Regions from separate parts of the Pseudoalteromonas phenolica genome, predicted to be linked through region 2. Evidence: riboswitches for the same ligand, from Rfam matches in the RefSeq annotation. Region 2 holds a riboswitch; the other holds the start of a gene.
What was found. Region 2 has a riboswitch for lysine ahead of lysC (lysine-sensitive aspartokinase 3). Riboswitches for the same ligand answer to the same signal wherever they lie in the genome.
Positions count from the first base shown of each region.

Region 1: another riboswitch for lysine. It lies ahead of dapA (4-hydroxy-tetrahydrodipicolinate synthase); the one in region 2 lies ahead of lysC (lysine-sensitive aspartokinase 3).

Region 1 covers NZ_CP013187.1:3,565,757-3,574,808, forward strand. The annotation lists gene ilvA (threonine ammonia-lyase, biosynthetic) at 1-175, opposite strand, end outside; gene ilvD (dihydroxy-acid dehydratase) at 178-2,034, opposite strand; gene PP2015_RS16060 (branched-chain amino acid transaminase) at 2,155-3,075, opposite strand; gene ilvM (acetolactate synthase 2 small subunit) at 3,128-3,373, opposite strand; gene ilvG (acetolactate synthase 2 catalytic subunit) at 3,373-5,019, opposite strand; gene PP2015_RS16075 (TraB/GumN family protein) at 5,524-6,408, shown strand; gene PP2015_RS16080 (hypothetical protein) at 6,548-7,168, shown strand; lysine riboswitch at 7,365-7,557, shown strand; gene dapA (4-hydroxy-tetrahydrodipicolinate synthase) at 7,672-8,556, shown strand; gene PP2015_RS16090 (2,3,4,5-tetrahydropyridine-2,6-dicarboxylate N-succinyltransferase) at 8,568-9,052, shown strand, end outside.
Region 2 covers NZ_CP013187.1:1,689,058-1,698,109, reverse strand. The annotation lists gene PP2015_RS07480 (SulP family inorganic anion transporter) at 43-1,695, shown strand; gene PP2015_RS07475 (DUF642 domain-containing protein) at 2,005-3,204, shown strand; gene PP2015_RS07470 (sodium-dependent transporter) at 3,837-5,159, opposite strand; gene lysC (lysine-sensitive aspartokinase 3) at 5,698-7,044, opposite strand; lysine riboswitch at 7,126-7,299, opposite strand; gene nhaD (sodium:proton antiporter NhaD) at 7,430-8,677, opposite strand; gene PP2015_RS07450 (hypothetical protein) at 8,826-9,052, shown strand, end outside.

The DNA of each region.
Region 1 (9,052 bases), 1.9 Mb from region 2:
AAGCACCACGTAACTTAAATGAATAAACAGGTTGTTGATCTTCGCGTTTTAAAAACACCTGCTGGTTAAGTTGCTTGCTAAGCGAGGTCAGCTCGCTGACCTCTGTGACTTTCGCAAGCGGAGCCATATCCGCTTGGATGATGGCCCGAAAGTAATCGAGCTCTTGTGCCACCATGACTAACTTAACTCCTCGAGTTTCGCTAAATCACGCACCGCACCTTTATCGGCACTGGTTGCTAATAAAGCATAGGCTTTCAATGCTGGCGACACTACGCGCTGTCTATCTAATGGCTTATAAGCGTCTTTGCCACGGGCATCTTGCTTTTCACGACGCGCAGCCATTTCAGCATCGTCAATTAATAGATGGATGCCCCGATTCGGAATATCGATGTGAATGCGGTCACCATTCTCAACCAGCGCGAGTGCCCCCCCACTGGCCGCTTCTGGCGAAGCGTGACCGATAGATAAACCAGAAGTACCACCCGAGAAACGGCCGTCCGTTAGCAGTGCACAATCTTTATCTAGGCCCATCGACTTTAAATAACTGGTCGGATAAAGCATCTCTTGCATGCCCGGGCCACCTTTTGGCCCTTCGTAGCGAATGATAACCACATCGCCTTTTTTCACTTTACCATTTAAGATGCCATCAACTGCGTCGTCTTGTGATTCAAACACCACGGCAGGACCCGTGAAATCAAGCATTTCGTCAACTACACCGGCACTTTTTACAATACAACCATCTGGGGTCAGGTTACCTGAAAGTACCGCTAACCCGCCATCTTGACGGAAAGCATGTTCAACACTGCGCACACAGCCATTTTCACGGTCAATATCAAGAGTATCCCAACGATACTCCTGGCTCATTGCCTGTGTAGTACGAATACCCGCAGGACCTGCACGATAGAAGGTTTGCGCACGTTCGTTATTGCTATCCGTTGCGTCCCAACGCTTAATCACGTCGCCCAATGACCCGCCCGCTACATGGCCTACTGACAAGTCTAACTTTTCAGCTTTGGCGAGCTCATTCAGGATACCCATGATGCCACCAGCACGGTGCACATCTTCAATATGATATTGCTGAGTCGCAGGCGCAACTTTACATAAGAAAGGCGTAGTACGTGATAGACGGTCAATATCACTCATATCAAAATCAACCTCACCTTCTCGCGCCGCTGCTATCAGGTGTAAAACCGTATTCGAAGAGCCACCCATAGCGATATCTAAGGTCATGGCATTGGTAAACGCCGCTTGGTTAGCAATATTGCGAGGTAATACCGCATCGTTGTCGTTGCGATAGTACTCGTCACATAAGGCAACAATGCGTTTAGCTGCGCCCATATAAAGTTGATGACGGTCTTTATGGGTTGCCAAGGTCGTGCCATTGCCCGGCAATGCTAACCCTAGCGCTTCCATTAAACAGTTCATCGAATTCGCAGTGAACATGCCTGAGCACGAACCACATGTAGGACAAGCCGAGCGCTCGACTTTTTCTGAGTCCTCATCGCTCACCGATGGATCAGCACCTTTAACCATCGCATCAACCAAATCGAGCTTGATATCAATGTCGGCTAAACGGGTTTTACCTGCTTCCATTGGGCCACCAGAAACAAAGATCACCGGAATATTTAAACGCAGTGCCGCGAGTAACATCCCCGGGGTGATCTTGTCACAATTGGAAATACATACCATGGCATCGGCACAGTGGGCATTCACCATGTACTCAACTGAATCTGCAATCAGATCACGTGATGGTAGTGAGTACAACATACCACCGTGACCCATAGCGATACCATCGTCGATCGCAATGGTATTAAACTCTCTTGGTACACCGCCTGCTTCGCGAATGGCATCTGCCATTAATTCACTAAGCTGATTGAGATGCACATGGCCTGGTACAAACTGCGTATAAGAGTTCACAACCGCAATAATTGGTTTTTCAAAATCACTGTCAGTCATACCCGTTGCGCGCCAAAGTGCGCGAGCACCTGCACGTTGTCTACCTTCAGTGGTGGTCTTACTACGTAGTTTAGCCATGGTTTAGCCCTCAATAATATGCGGCAGCTTCTGGTTGTTTGCCGACTTTCCTCATTCCCAAAATTCAATACGATGGCTGCAATTAAGGCCGCAGCCACACCTCAAACGCTTAACAGCGTCTTAGTCGATATAAGTTAACCAACCGTTTTCGTCTTCACTTTGACCTTTCACTAAATCAAAGTAAGCAGTTTGTAATAGCTCAGTGATCTCGCCACGTTTACCTGTGCCAATTTCAATCTGGTCTACACTGCGAACCGGTGTCACTTCTGCAGCAGTCCCTGTCATGAAGAATTCGTCAGCTAGATAAAGTGCTTCACGTGCAATAGGTTCTTCTCGAACTTCTAAACCGGCTTTGCGAGCGAGGTACATCATAGTGTCACGAGTTAGACCCGGTAGAATTGCTGCGGTAGTAGGAGGCGTGAATAACACACCGTTTTTAATCACGAATAAGTTCTCACCAGCACCTTCACTTAGGTAACCGTTCACATCTAGTGCAATACCTTCAACATAACCATTACGCTTTGCTTCACCTGAGATAAGTTGTGAAGATAAATAGTTACCACCAGCTTTAGCCGCGGTCGGCATGGTGTTTGGTGCTAAACGATTCCAAGAAGAAATACAAGCATCAACACCTGCCTCTAATGCACCATCGCCTAAGTAAGTGCCCCATTCCATCGCGGCAACGGCAACATCGGCTTTGTGTGATTTAGGATTTACACCCAAACCCACATTGCCTAAGAATGCGAATGGACGTAAGTAGGCATTCTTTAAACCATTCTCACGTACCGCCGCTTTACACGCTTCATTAATTTCATCTGCAGTAAAAGGCACTTGCATACGATAAATTTTTGCAGAGTCAAATAAGCGCTTAGTATGATCTTGTAAACGGAAAATCGCCGGACCTTTTGGTGTGTCATAGGCACGCACACCCTCAAATACTGAACTACCATAGTGAAGCGCATGGCTTAATACGTGTGTCGTCGCTTGCTCAGACGGCACCATTTCACCATTGAACCAGATCAGGTCAGATTTATTACTCATGTTTATTACCTTGTATTAATTATTCTTTTCTTTCGCTCTTAATATAGAACGATTATCCAATAGCCTGTTGCTGCATTGGTTGCAGCTCAACCTGTTTTACCTCAACCAGCTTACTCAGTTGCGAGGTTAATAGATAGATGGGTTTGTCACTGTCCACGGTCATTTTGACTTGAAACAATTCATCCTGTCCTTCCAGAGCGAGATCTAACAATTGGAATCCACGGTGACGGACTACACGCAAGAAACGTTCAATTGCGACACTTTGTTGTTTAACAGCAATATTAAGTTGGTGTTTCATTATGCATTCTCCGTCATCATTTCATCATTTGCGGCACCCGGTGGAACCAGCGGCCATACGTTTTCTTTATCATCGATACAAGCGTGTAAGATATAAGGCCCTTCAGATGCAACTAGCGCATCGACAGCCGCATCTACTTCGCTTGCATGAGTAATAGTTTGTCCCGGAATACCAAAAACAGCAGCGAGCTGCACAAAGTCAGGGTTATCCGATAAGTTCGTTTCACTGTAACGCCCTTCAAAAAACAACTGTTGCCACTGCCTTACCATACCGAGTCTTTGGTTATCTAATATTAAGATCTTTACAGGAAGATTATTTCTGCGAATGGTGGCCAATTCTTGGATGTTCATCATGATTGACCCATCACCAGAGACGGTGATCACCATGTCATCAGGACGTGCGATTTGTGCACCGATTGCCGCGGGCAAACCAAAGCCCATGGTACCTGCACCGCCACTACTTAAATGGTTGTGTGGGCTGGTGAATTTCATATGCTGCGCTACCCACATTTGGTGCTGGCCCACATCACAACACACCACGCCAGTATTCGGCATACGCTTACTGAGTTCATTTAATAGATAAGGCGCAAAGACTTTTTCGCCAGGGTAGTCATAACGCCAAGCATGCGTTTTTTTCATTTCCAAAGTATGTGCTAACCAGTGTGCATCTGTCACAAAGCACGCTAGATGAGGAATGGTGGCTTTAAGGTCGCCAATCATAGATGCCGCAGCAGGCTTACGCTTACCAACTTCTGCAGGGTCGATATCAAGATGAATCACTTTCGCCTTCGAGGCAAACTTAGCCAAGTTACCTGTTACGCGGTCGTCAAAACGCGCACCGATACAGACTAAAACATCACATTCTTGTACTGCTAGGTTGGCAGCTTGACCACCATGCATACCTAACATGCCTAAATCATATTCATAGTCAGGTAAAACACTGCCTAGCGCTTTTAATGTTGAAACAGCCGGCATGTGCGTTTTATTTAAAAATTGCATCAGCTCAGCTTGCGCGTTCGCGTTGTGCACACCCCCCCCCACATAAGCCACCGGCTTTTTCGCTTGTGCTAGCAGTTGCTCCGCTTTGACAACTTCGCCCATGTCGAGCTCGGGCGCTTCTTCTTCAAGTGCAAGCCAAGGGTGAAATGGTACCTGTGCCAGCTGAATGTCTTTTGGAATATCAACCAAAACAGGGCCAGGACGACCTGATAATGCTAAATGCATGGCTTCTTGCAATACCTCAGCTAAGTCTTCAGCGCGCTCAACCATGTAACTGTGCTTAGTGCACGAGAGCGACATGCCTAATACGTCTACCTCTTGAAATGCGTCAGAGCCAATAGCCGCCGTAGGTACTTGCCCTGTAATGGCCAAAACAGGCACTGAGTCCATCATGGCATCAGCAAGTGAGGTGATTAAGTTAGTTGCACCTGGGCCAGACGTAGCAAAACACACACCTAGTTTGCCTGTACTGCGGGCATACCCTACTGCCGCAAATCCCGCACCTTGCTCATGACGAGTTAGGTAATGTTTGACAGGCGCGCCATACAACGCATCGTAGATTGGCATGATTGCCCCACCAGGGTAACCAAATACCTCTTTAACGCCATGTTTGGCTAGTAAATCTATTAGTAACTCTGCGCCTGTCATCTTCGTTCCTCATTCCCAATCTGACTGCTTTATTCGACCCTAAAACGAAAAAGCCCCCCGAACTTTTCAGTGCGGGGGGCTTTTTGCTTAATACTTTTCTTTCAGCACTAACCAGCCCCCGCGGTAATAATAATCACCACGTTGATAATCACGACTAGTAGAGAATGTGCTGTTTTGAGCATTTAAAAATCACCTGAATTATTTACCGCAACGGTATACAATATTCATCACGTTGCGTTCTTTTTCTATTAGTACCGCGTGTAGCCTATTAAGTCAACAGCAAACCCTATGTTATTTTCATAATAAAAAAACCATAAAAAGAAATTAAAATTCAACAAATGACAAATTAAGAAATAAATATCCAATAATTTTGTAATAATCTCTTTTTATCTAGTGCTTACAATAATTAACAACACATTTTTTGTTTATTCAAAAAATCACCAAATCTCCCTTTTTTATACAAACTTGTTATTATGTTGGGGAATTTTTTTACAAGGGAATACTATGTTCAGCACTGTAAACCGCGTTTTTCTTACGCTGCTTTTAGCTTTTTTAATTGGCTTTTCTAGTCACTCCGCCGCACTTTCTCCGGCCCTGTTCAAGGTCGAAAAATCAGGTGTCACATCTTACTTATTTGGTACGGTTCATGTTGGCGATGAAAGCATGGATGGTTTACCAAAGAAAATCACTCAAGCGATTGAGCAAACTGATGAAGTCATCGTCGAAGTAAACATTGAGGCTCTCAATGCATTTGAAATACAGAAACGCTCCATTCCTTTTATGACTTTACCGCAAGGTAGAACGTTAAAAGATGAAATAAGCGCCGAGCATTTCGAAGCATTAAAGCAATACTTTGCAGCAAAACAGATCAATATCGCGTTGTTTGACAACCTAGCACCTTGGGCTGTGATGGTCACTATGATGCAGATTGAATATCAAAATCTTGGATATGTGGAAAACTATGGTATCGACAAACAAGTTATTGCCCATGCTAAAAAGCATAATAAGCCTATCGGCGAGTTAGAAACTTTAGAGCAACAACTTGAAATGCTGAGTTCGCTAGGCGTAAAAAGCGACTTGATGATAAGCACTACGCTTGAGCAATTAAAAGACGTTGAGCAGTACTTTCTAGATTTGGTTAATGCCTGGAAAAAAGGCGATATGGACACCTTAAACAAGTATTACCAACTTAGCTTTGATGATTCTGACTATGGTAAGTTCAGTGAAGAAGTAATGCTGACTCAGCGTAATAATAATTGGGTTGAACAATTAGCACCAAGATTAACAAAAGAGTCATTATTTATTGCCGTGGGTGCCCTACACTTACCTGAACAGCATGGCTTAATCACTCAATTAAAAGCACAAGGCTTTAATGTAACTCGTTTATAAATCAGCTAGTTAAAAAGCTACAGCTAAGGCAACGGCGCTTCTTCTCGCTATTGCCTTAAAGTTTTTTTTAATTCTTTTAAACCTTTTTCAACCCACCTGTCGTCTAACTTATTAAACAACATCAATCAGGGTGACGACGATGAAAAAATTATTATTAGCTGCTTTAACCACTGCTGTTATTTCTGCGCCAGTTTGGGCCGAAGATACTAGAACCATTGAGCAATCATTTAATCTTGAAAACAGCACAGAATTAGAAATTGATTTTCCAGTCGGCAGCCTAGAATTGACGAGCTACGATGGAGACCAAATTCAAGTCACCATTCGTTTAGAGCCAAAAGATAATGATGGCTGGTTTACTGATAAAGTCGATTTAAGCGCAGTCCAACTAAAATCTTCACGTCAACGCCAAGAGTTATCACTGTCTATTGATGATGATAATTTAGAGCAAACTTGGGAGGTCAAAGTGCCTAAAAGTATGCGTCTAGATGTTGAGGTGGGAGTCGGTAAAATTGAAATACAAGCACTTGAAAATACAGCGGATGTTGAAGTAGGCGTGGGTAAAGTGCGTATCGACACTGCCATTGATGACTTCAAACAAGTTAACCTTGAATCCGGTGTTGGCAAAACGAGTTTATCTGGTTTTGCGGGCAAAGCTCAGTCTCATAAGAAAATGGTCAGTTCACAGACTGAATACTTCGGCTCTGGCCAATACAGCTTAGAAGTTGAAGTGGGTGTAGGCAATATCAAAGTGCGCCACTAAGCCACGACTCTTAAATTAACAAACTCCCTTTGCCCGGTCTTGCACCGGGCTTTTTGATCTCTTTTACATCCTTGTTTATAACCTCAGGTTTTAAAGAGATGATTTTTTAATCCCCTTTGCTTGACACCTAGACGGCTAAAATGTTTCAATGCCGCCTCACCCTATTTGAGCGCAGTGGAGCATTGTCTCGGCTGCCAGGGCTGGAAGAGGTGCGTTATTCAGGTAGCGCGGTTGAGGAGAGCAAACTCCATTGATGCCGTAGCGAGGGGAATTAACGCCGAGAAGCAAGCGTATTTGCTAGACGTTTACTTCGGGCGACTGGGCTGAATCCCAGCGACTGTCACCAATTGCGCAAGGCGCAAGAATTTTGGTGGAGAGCTTCTGGTCTTAGAATAAATAAGGCCAGTTTGCCTTATCTTTTTTAAGTCCATTGCTCTTCGAATTTTAATTGTTCGAAGTATGGACACCCTCCTTACTCCGAACATGCTATAAGTTCGGTAGAGATGAAATCACAATACGATTTATCCAACTATCCTTTATGGACAGCTTTGGTGACGCCTTTTGACGCGCAAGACCAAGTTGACTTTGACACACTCACAACACTCGTTCGTCAGCAAGAACAAGCTGGCAATGGCATATTATTGCTTGGTAGCACAGGTGAAGGCTTAGCCCTTACCCTGCCTGAACAACAAGCGATTGTTGAATTTGTTTGTAACTTGGCCCCTAACGTCCCCCTTATGGTCGCGGTAGGTGGTATCAATTTGCAAGAACAATTAGCTTGGGTTGAGTTTTGTAATCAGCACCCGATTCACGCTTATCTACTAGGTTCACCGCTTTACGCCAAACCGGGCGTAATTGGTCAGACTCAGTGGTTTGATGCACTGCTAAGCGCCACAGACTTGCCTTGTATGCTTTACAACGTACCGGGTCGCAGTGCCGTCGAAGTGTCACCACAAGTGCTAAAAAACCTATCACATCACGATAACTTATGGGCGCTAAAAGAAGCCAGCGGTGACATCAGTAAATTTGAGCAATTCCGTGAAGCCGCGCCTGAGCTGGCTATTTATAGCGGCGACGATGGGTTGATCCCCTACTTTGCACAAGCAGGCGCTAAAGGCTTAGTCTCTGTTGCAGCCAATGCGTGGCCAGAGCAAACCGCTGAGTTTGTGCGTCGCGCTTTAGCGGGTACTTATCCGAACTTATTCACCACCTGGACGCAAGCCGTGAATAGCTTGTTTAGTGTCGCCAACCCAATTCCTGTCAAAGTGCTCATGCACCAGCAGGGAACTTTGGCCACACCGAATCTTCGTCCTCCTCTTACGCACCTAGAACTGCAATGTAATGCAGCGATTGAGCGTGCAAACGACACAATTTTATCTTGGAATTAAGGCAGTAAAACATGAGCTGGTTAGAACTATTAAACAATTTAGAAAACGGTAGCGTACGTGCGGCAACTCAAGACGAGCAAGGCAACTGGCACGCAAACGTAGAAGTAAAACAAGGCATTTTAGAAGCATTTAGAAACGGCACAAACGTTGAGTTCCCAGGTGGTTTTGTTGATAAAGACAACCTAGCACCACAAGGTTTCAATGCAGAGCAAAACGTACGTATGGTTCCAGGTGGCTCAAGTGTGCGTCGCGGCGCCTATGTGGCATCTGGCACAATCATTATGCCACCAGCCTATGTAAACATCGGTGCATTCATCGATGAAGGTACTATGGTAGACAGCCATGCGCTAGTTGGCTCATGTGCACAAGTAGGTAAAAACGTGCACCTAAGTGCTGCTGTGCAACTAGGCGGTGTATTAGAGCCTGTTGGCGCAAGCCCAGTTGTAATCGAAGACGATGCGTTCATCGGTGCTGGCTGTGTGATCGTTGAAGGTGT
Region 2 (9,052 bases):
ATTTGGTGTAAAATGCGTGAAATCTCGCGGTATGGAAGTTCTATGTTATCTCTATCTCGATATAAGCATATGAATTTAAAGGGTGATTTATTTGGTGGTGTTACTACAGCCATAATATCTCTCCCGCTTGCCCTCGCCTTTGGTGTTGCTTCAGGAGCCGGTGCTGAAGCAGGTATGTGGGGTGCAATATTAGTCGGTCTTTTCGCTGCCTTATTTGGTGGTTCCACTTCCTTGATTTCTGAGCCAACTGGTCCAATGACGGTTATTATGACCGCAGTTCTGACGACTATGATGGCAAAATATCCTGAATCTGGCCTTGCTATGGGCTTTACAGTCGTCATGATGGCTGGCGCATTTCAAATTCTACTAGGAACTTTGAAGCTGGGTAAATACGTTACATTGATGCCTTACTCTGTGATTTCAGGATTTATGTCTGGTATTGGTGTGATCCTTATTATTTTGCAGCTTGCTCCTTTATTAGGTCATCAAGCGCCTGCTGGCGGTGTTACTGGCACGCTAGGTAAACTTCCAGAACTACTCTGGAATTTAAAATTCTCAGAGCTGTTACTCGGTTCAGCTACTTTGGCAATTTTATTTTATTTTCCTAAAAAATATCGTCAATATGTCCCAGCTCAATTAGTTGCACTCGTAGTGGTCACTTTAGTCTCTATCATTATCTTTGATATAGAAAGCATCCGTAGAATTGGTGAAATACCAAGCGGTTTACCGTCTATTGTCATTCCTACTTTCACTGCTGATCAATTTCAATCAATGGTTATTGACGCGTTAGTGCTAGGAACACTTGGCTGTATTGATACCCTTTTAACCGCAGTAATTGGCGACAGCTTAACTCGCACAGAGCATGATTCTGACAAAGAACTTAGAGGTCAAGGTATCGCAAACATGATTTCTGGCTTATTTGGTGCTTTACCAGGAGCAGGTGCGACAATGGGCACAGTGGTTAATATTCAAGTTGGTGCTCGCTCGCCATTGGCTGGTATTTTCAGAGCACTTATTTTGATGGCAGTTGTATTCGTAGCAGGTAGTTTAACTGAACCAATACCTCTTGCTGTTCTAGCTGGCATTGCAGTGTATGTTGGTATCAATATCCTTGATTGGAGCTTTATTCAAAGAGCACACAAATTGAGTATATCTCAAATGGCAATTATGTATGGTGTAATGCTATTAACAGTGTTTGTTGATTTGATTGCTGCGGTTGGTTTAGGTGTTTTTATCTCAAACATAATGATCATAGAAAGACTCAGCCGTGTTCAATCTGAACAAGTAAAAGCTATCAGTGATTCTGATGATGATGTACCAATGACTAATACAGAACAAACTCTGTTTGAAAAAGCAAATGGTCAATTACTTTACTTTTATCTATCAGGTCCAATGATTTTCAGTGTATCCAAAGCCATTGCTCGCCAACATCGTGATATTAGTAAATATAAAGCCATGGTACTTGATTTAAGTGATGTACCAATGCTTGATGTCACAGTAAGCCTTGCTCTAGAAAATGCAATATCGGACGCAATTGATGCAAATTGCACAGTCTTTATTTATTCTCCGAATAAAGATACTTCAGATCAGTTGCATCGTTTTCAAATAAAAGAAAAACTTGGCGCAGAAGCATTTTGCGACTCAAGATCCGATGCACTAGAACGTGCTCTTGAAATTATTAAGACTGCGAAATAACATTCCTTTTGCAAGAAGCACATATCTATACCATTGATTTATATGTGCTTCTTTGTTTTCTCTTTCAAATTTAAACCCTATCTCTAACATCCGACTTCTTGATTAAAGATAATTGGCATTATTGCTGCAGTATCTAATTGTAGAAAGATTGAACAGTTTATATGCACAATCAGTTACTACTGCGTAAATTGAATTATTGACTTAGATGTTTATTTATTGTTGACGGCTCGCTTTAAAAGTACGACAATAGGACTACTTTTTGCTTTCAAAGGTTTGTTGTAAGCAGTTTTAAACTTGGAGAACAACTATATGAAGTTATCTTTATTAGCAATGTCCACGCTTTTTGCTTCGCAAATTGCAATGGCAGACAACTTAATCACAAACGGCTCTTTTGAAGAAGATGTCATAAATGCAAGATGGACATTGCTAGACGAAGTTACTGGTTGGCAGAGAGAAGGTGCCAGGTTTGAAATCCAAACATCAAGCCTACGCATTATTGATGCACAAGATGGTAATCAATATATTGAATTAGACACAAGATCAAACCACAGTGTTTTTCAAAATATTGCTACTGAAGCTGGTAAAACATATGAAGTGTCTTTCTACTACTCAGCACGTGTACATGGTAACACCGAAACGAATAAAGTAGACGTTAAATGGAACGGCGAAACCGTTTTAAATCTTAATGCAGCACAAAGGGGTTGGCAGTCATTCACTTTATCTCTTGAAGCTGTATCAGACACATCTGAGATTCGTTTCTCTGGTGCAGGTACAAGTGATAGCTACGGTGGCTTTATCGATAACGTTGTTGTTACTGAAAAGCAAGCATGTAACACTGGTATTTTTGGCATTAATAACTACGGCGACTCAGAGACTGGTTATGTTTATAAGTTTGATCTTGAGTCTAAAACTTACAGTGTAGTTGCTGGCGCTCAAAATACTGCTTCAAACATTGCTAGCCATAATGGCAAGCTTTACTTTATGGAACAATTAGATTCAGGTACTAAAGCTTCTAAACTTTGGTCACTCGATCTTGAAACAGGCGCTCAAGTTGCTGAAGCTGACGCGACATCTTGGCCTATTTATCGCTCTGCAGTGAGTGCTGATGGTCAAACGCTACGCGCAACAAGTAAAACATATATGTATGACTACGATCTTCAAACTGGCGAGAAAACAGTTTTAGGTAAGATGCGTTATTCAGGTGACACATTCTCTCATGGTGATGTGGCTTACTCGACTGATAACAATACACTTTATGTCCTTACAGGCAAGTCTCTTTACACTATTGATGACAGCACTATGGAGCTTACGCTAATCGGCAATCACGGTATTAACTGGGCATCTGGTTTAGCAATTTCTGATGACGGTACTTTATATGTTTCAGGAAGAGTTTCAGGTGAAAATGCTAAGATTTACAGCGTAAACCCTCAAACAGCGGTTGCGACATATGTAATGGACGCACCAGAACATATTAATGACTTAACTTTTGTAGATAACTACTGTAATTAAGCATTCGATATATAAATAGCCAGTTAATACTGGCTATTTTTTTGCGCCAAATCTGCCTTAAACCGACTTAGTTAAATATCACGCTTAATCTTACGTTATTGATAAACATACGTGCGCTCTTATAGTTCCTTTCAATACCCCACGTATCGTGCAGTAAAAGGTTACAGATTACGCAGCAAAGTTCTGATTATCCTCAAAGGTTGGTAAATTACAACTCGAAGGTTTAACTTCAGCTTTTACCAAGAAACCTTTACTTTTTTATCTGCTAACAGCAGTTTGAACTCATGAAAACATGGTTAATTACCTGCATATAACTAATTAAATGAACTTTAAACTACTGAGTTAATTACAATCTATAGCGTAAAACTATTATCTTTAAGAGAGCTAGTTGAGTTTACACATCTATTTTGTGTAATTACAAACCGCTTTAATTAAGAGAGCCTCTGTTAATAAATTTGTTACCCACTACTTAGGTTGTTAAGGATTGGTCTTTATATTCTTAATTGTTTTGTTTAATAAATTAATAGACATAAAAAAGCCCCAACAAATGTCAGGGCTGAATTATAAATTTGTTTATGTGTAAGTGTTTTCTAATAAATACTATCTTGCTTAGTTTTGCTTAATCTTATGCCCTATTTCAAAGCCACATTCACAAACACTGCTGTCATTAATACTGGGCATACGAAGCGAACATATTGCGCAAAGTAATAATGGAAACCGCTGCTTGCCTCTAATAGCTTATTGCCTCTTTGCCACATCCAACCAACTGTTATGAAGTAAAATAACCCCATTAAAGGTAATTGGTATTGCGTGAATAGGCTTATCACTAAACCGAACATCCACTCGAAGTTGAGAATAATTAAACTAGAAGCGAACAATATTACTAAAGTCACCCATAAAGTCGCACTGCCTCTCTTCATGCCATGATTTTCAACTAAAAACGATACTGGTATCTCTGTAGAAGATATCGTTGAAGTCAAAGACGCAATTGACATTAATACAAAGAAGGTTAAACCAACAAACAAACCTATTTGTCCCATATTGGCAAATAATTCAGGCAGCACAGCAAAGATTAAGCGCCCTTCTCCAATCAATTTACCTTCATGGAATACTTCTACACCACTTTGCTGCGCCACAAATATTGCAGGAATAATTAAAAGTCCTGCCAAAAAGGCAACGCCGGTATCGAGTAATGCAACACTCGCTGTCAGCTTAGGGAGATTTTCATTCGGTTTTAAATAAGAGCCGTAAATCATCATACAACCCACACCCAATGAAAGAGAGAAGAATGCTTGACCCATTGCCGCGATGACCAAATCTGGATCAGTTACCTTTGAAAAGTCAGGTACCAAATAAGCCTTAAATCCTTCAGAAGCACCTTCTAATGTTGCCATATACGCTATTAGCGCCACTAATAAGATCAGCAACAATGGCATTAAACGCCTCGACCAAGCCTCAATGCCTGATTTTACGCCTTGAAGGATGATACTCGCTGTAAGTAATAACATCATTGGCGTAAAGATGAAGTTGCGTAACGTCGAATCACCTTTCAGAAATGCTGCAATCTCGTCAAAGCCTAATAAAGTCATAATTGGCTCAAGAGAAAATGCCAACATCCAACCCGCAACGATTGAATAGAAGCTAAGCATTATAATGGCACCAAACAAACCAATATAACCGGCAGTTGCACCGACTTTTGGGCTTTGCTCTTGCCATGCTTGTTTTAGTGCCTTAACAGGATTCGACTGAGCTTGGTGCCCTAAGTACAACTCTGTATATAGTGCAGGTAAAGCTAGAAGAAAAATTACAATGAAGTACACTAATAAAAATGCACCGCCTCCATGGTTTGCAGCTTGTGTAGGAAAACCCCAAATATTACCAAGCCCAACAGCTGCACCAGCAGCTGCTAAAACAAAGCCTAATCGACTTTGAAAGCCATCACGCAATTGAGCCATTTATACATCTATATGTTTATTATTGTTAACTGACGATTATACGCAACTGAGTAGATTTTGCTAATAGACTGCGTTTAATTACCACACGCAATTTGTAATAAGACTTAATAAATTTGCATAGAAAAGAAAAACTTTTGTAATCTGGTTTTGGTCAGTGTCGTTCAAAAGGAGTTCACAATGTTAATGCCAAAATTGGGCTTTCACTCGCTTTACTTCCTATATTTCCCGCTTTTGTACCCTGGCGCAATGTCAGTAATCGGCTATTTCATTACTCTAGTTGGGCTAATTGTCTGTGTAAGATACAGCCAAAATGCGCCGAAGTGCTTTTTGTTAGCTAGCACACTATCTATAGTTAATATTTTAATAATCAACGATACGTTACGTCTCATTGAGAATGAATCATCAATTACTTTGTCTGAGCAATTTATAGCAATCTCGATAGTATTTGTAATACTTGGGTATGGCATATATAAACAAAAAATCGGTCAAACTAGAACAGGATGACCGATTAGAATACTTGAAAATTGTGAGCTGGTTATCAGCAAGCTTCTAAAAGCTGTGCATGAATGGATTGAACAACCTCGTCTGATTCACCTTGTTCAACTAAGAAACATAAATTGTGCTTGCTTGCGCCATGGCAAATTAAACGAATGTTAAAGTCTTTAAGCACGTTCATAAAATTCACTTCGTGTTGACGAAGCTGGATCTCAGAACCTATTAGGGCAACCAAAGTCAGATTTGTCTCTACAGTTACATGACAGAATTCACTCAATTCTTCTAAACACGCTTGATCAAGTTCAGGTCTAGATGAACTCAATGCATTATCAAGTGTGATAGCAACACTGATCTCAGAAGTAGTGACCAAATCCACCGAGATATTATATTTACTTAAAATGGTAAAAATGCGTGCTAAAAAGCCACTCGCCAACAACATTTCTGGGCTTTTAAGTGTTAACAGTATTTGGTTCTTACGTTGTGTTACAGCTCTGATCCCAGCTTTAGATTCGGTTTCTTTTTCAATCCAAGTGCCACCGGCTTGCGGTTCGCGGCTAGAGCCAACAAAGACCGCAATACCACTACGACTTGCAGGTAAAATAGTTGCAGGGTGTAACACCTTTGCGCCAAAAGTAGCCATCTCAGCCGCTTCATCAAAGCTTAATCGTGCAATCGGTGACGCTTTTTTACACAAACGAGGATCTGTGCTGAATATGCCTACAACATCTGTCCATATCTGTACACTTTGTGCACCTATCGCTTCAGCCAGTAATGCGGCGCTATAGTCTGACCCCCCTCTGCCTAATGTGGTTGTCTGGCCATACGTATCACTGCCTATAAAACCTTGCGTTACTAAAACCTTGTCAGCAAGCTGTGGCATTAAATGCTGCTCTGCTGCATTTGCAGTTGCATTCACATCAGGCGTTGCTTTACCAAACTGATTATCAGTTTTAAGTACTTGACGCACATCAAACCTATCAGCAGCAACGCCGAGGTTACGTAATACTTGAGTGAAAAGAAAAGAAGATAGTCGCTCACCGAAACTAAGCATTTCATCGCATTGCTGTGCACTTAACGCTGGTAGCTCAGCAAGTTGTTCAAACTCGCTAATTGTTTGAGAAAAGTCTGTTGCTAAGTCTGCATCTAGTGTCAGTTTTTCTAAAATGGCATCCTGGATATCAAGTACAGCTTTAACCAGTGATTTACGCTCTGCTAAATCAGCCTTTTGCTGAGTTAATGTCACTAAGTGATTAGTAACACCTGCACTGGCACTCACTACTACAATACGTACTTGATTATCATCATGAATAATTTGTGCACAGCGATGCATTGCTTCAAAATTAGCGACACTTGTACCACCAAACTTAGCAACTGTGAACTGGGAAGTCATTTTATCTCCTTTATGAACACTGTGTGTTCAACATCAATAAGGAGAACTCGGCAAGAATATACGGATAGAATTGATATGCTCATTGCCAGAAGCTCTCCACCATAAATCGGTGACAGTTCCGAGGATTCAGCCTCGTAAACCGAAAAATAACAGCGACGTACTGATATTCTTCTCGGCGAACACTTCCCTCACTGACTGTCATCGGTATTCGTCACCTCAAACCAGCTACCTAAGTTTCGCGCCTCTTCTGTTTATTTTGCGTAATCTAAGCTGAACTCAGGCAAAATAAAACCCGCGCAAACGCAAGTTTGTGCGGGTTTTTAAAAAGTAACTTTTAGACGTCTAGGTGTCAAGTACTGTTTTAACTAATTTGTACTTAAAGCTTCTAAATCATCATGCCTGCGTAATAAGCACCTACATAACCTACTGAATAAGCAATGAGTAGATAAAAGAACATACGTAAGTAGCTAACAAATGTCAGTGCTTTAACCTTGTTCATCGCGATTATACCCGCAGCAGAACCGATAATCAGCATAGAACCGCCGACACCCGTTGCATAGGTAAACATCAGCCACTGCTGTGTAGACATAGTGATATCGGCTTTTAAAAGCGCCGCAGTTAAAGGCACGTTATCAACCGCTGCAGACATAATACCAACAATGTAGTTTGCATATTCGGGTTTTAGATAGTCATACAACTGAGTAAATTTAACCAAGAAACCCACTTCTTTTAGTGCGCCTACTACAAGTAAGATACCAACGAAGAACAGCAGCGTGTCATATTCGATTTCACGAATATAGTCGATAATTTTACGGTTTACGTCTTTTTTGCGCATTAAGAACTGAGCAACTAAGAACATCAGTGACAAACCAAATAACATGGTTAATAAAGGTGGCACTTGATATTCAACACTCAAAAATAAAGTAGAAAAAACCGTTAATGCAAAAATACACGCTATTGTTACATCCGTTTTCTCAATACGACGTGTTTGTTCTTTTTCAAATACAATCGTTTCATTCATGCCAAATGACAGCAATGTAGCCAACACGATTACGCTCACAATTGCTGGCGCCACAAGCAATAATAAGTCTGGAATGGTTACTTTATCGGCAAGAAATATCATAAGTGTTGTCACATCGCCTGTGATCAATGATACTCCCCCTGAGTTGACACTAAATATGATTAAAGTTGCATATTTTATAAGCTTCTTAGGGTCTAATTTCAACGACATAACTACAGCCAATGAAATAAGCGTTGCTGTAATATTGTCTGAAATTGACGAAAATACAAAAGCGGCAATGCCCACCAGGAACATGAGTTTACGTTCGGTGATTTGTGATGGCATGACACGGTGCACGATGTTTTGTATAAAGCCTTTAGAGTTTAGGTAAGCGACGAAAGTCATGGTGGCCATTAAAAATAGCCACAAGGTTGCTATCTCTAATATGTTGTGGTTTAGCTCATGTTGTACATTTTCTGGGCTTTGACCATGTATCGGAGAGATAAAGGCGATAATCCAACATAAAGTACCAAAAAAAAGTGTAGTTTTGGCCTTGTTTACATGGATTATATCCTCTATAACGATGAGCACAAAAGCTATCGCTATCAGTGTTAGGATTATAGTAGTAACCATAATGCGTAAACAACCTGTGTTTAAATATTAACAAAATTGGTGGGTAACGTAAGTCGGCGCAGATTCTAGCATTATAGGTACATGTAAGCTATCAATATAAGTATAAAATACGGTCTTTTTTCACAAAAAAGACACAAAGTGGAAAAATATGATCCCAGCGAAGAAAGTTTTAAATACGCTCACTGAACACTGGTCTGTTATTGAGCTTTTGTTTAAACGTTTCAAAATGACTGACTTCAGCATTAAAGACGTTCAAAACATCATAAAAAACAAAAATCCTCATTGGAAAAGTGACAAAATATTCAAGGAAACTAATAAATTATTAAATCAGGAAATAATCATACCACTGGCTAAATCGTCACAATTAGAAATAAA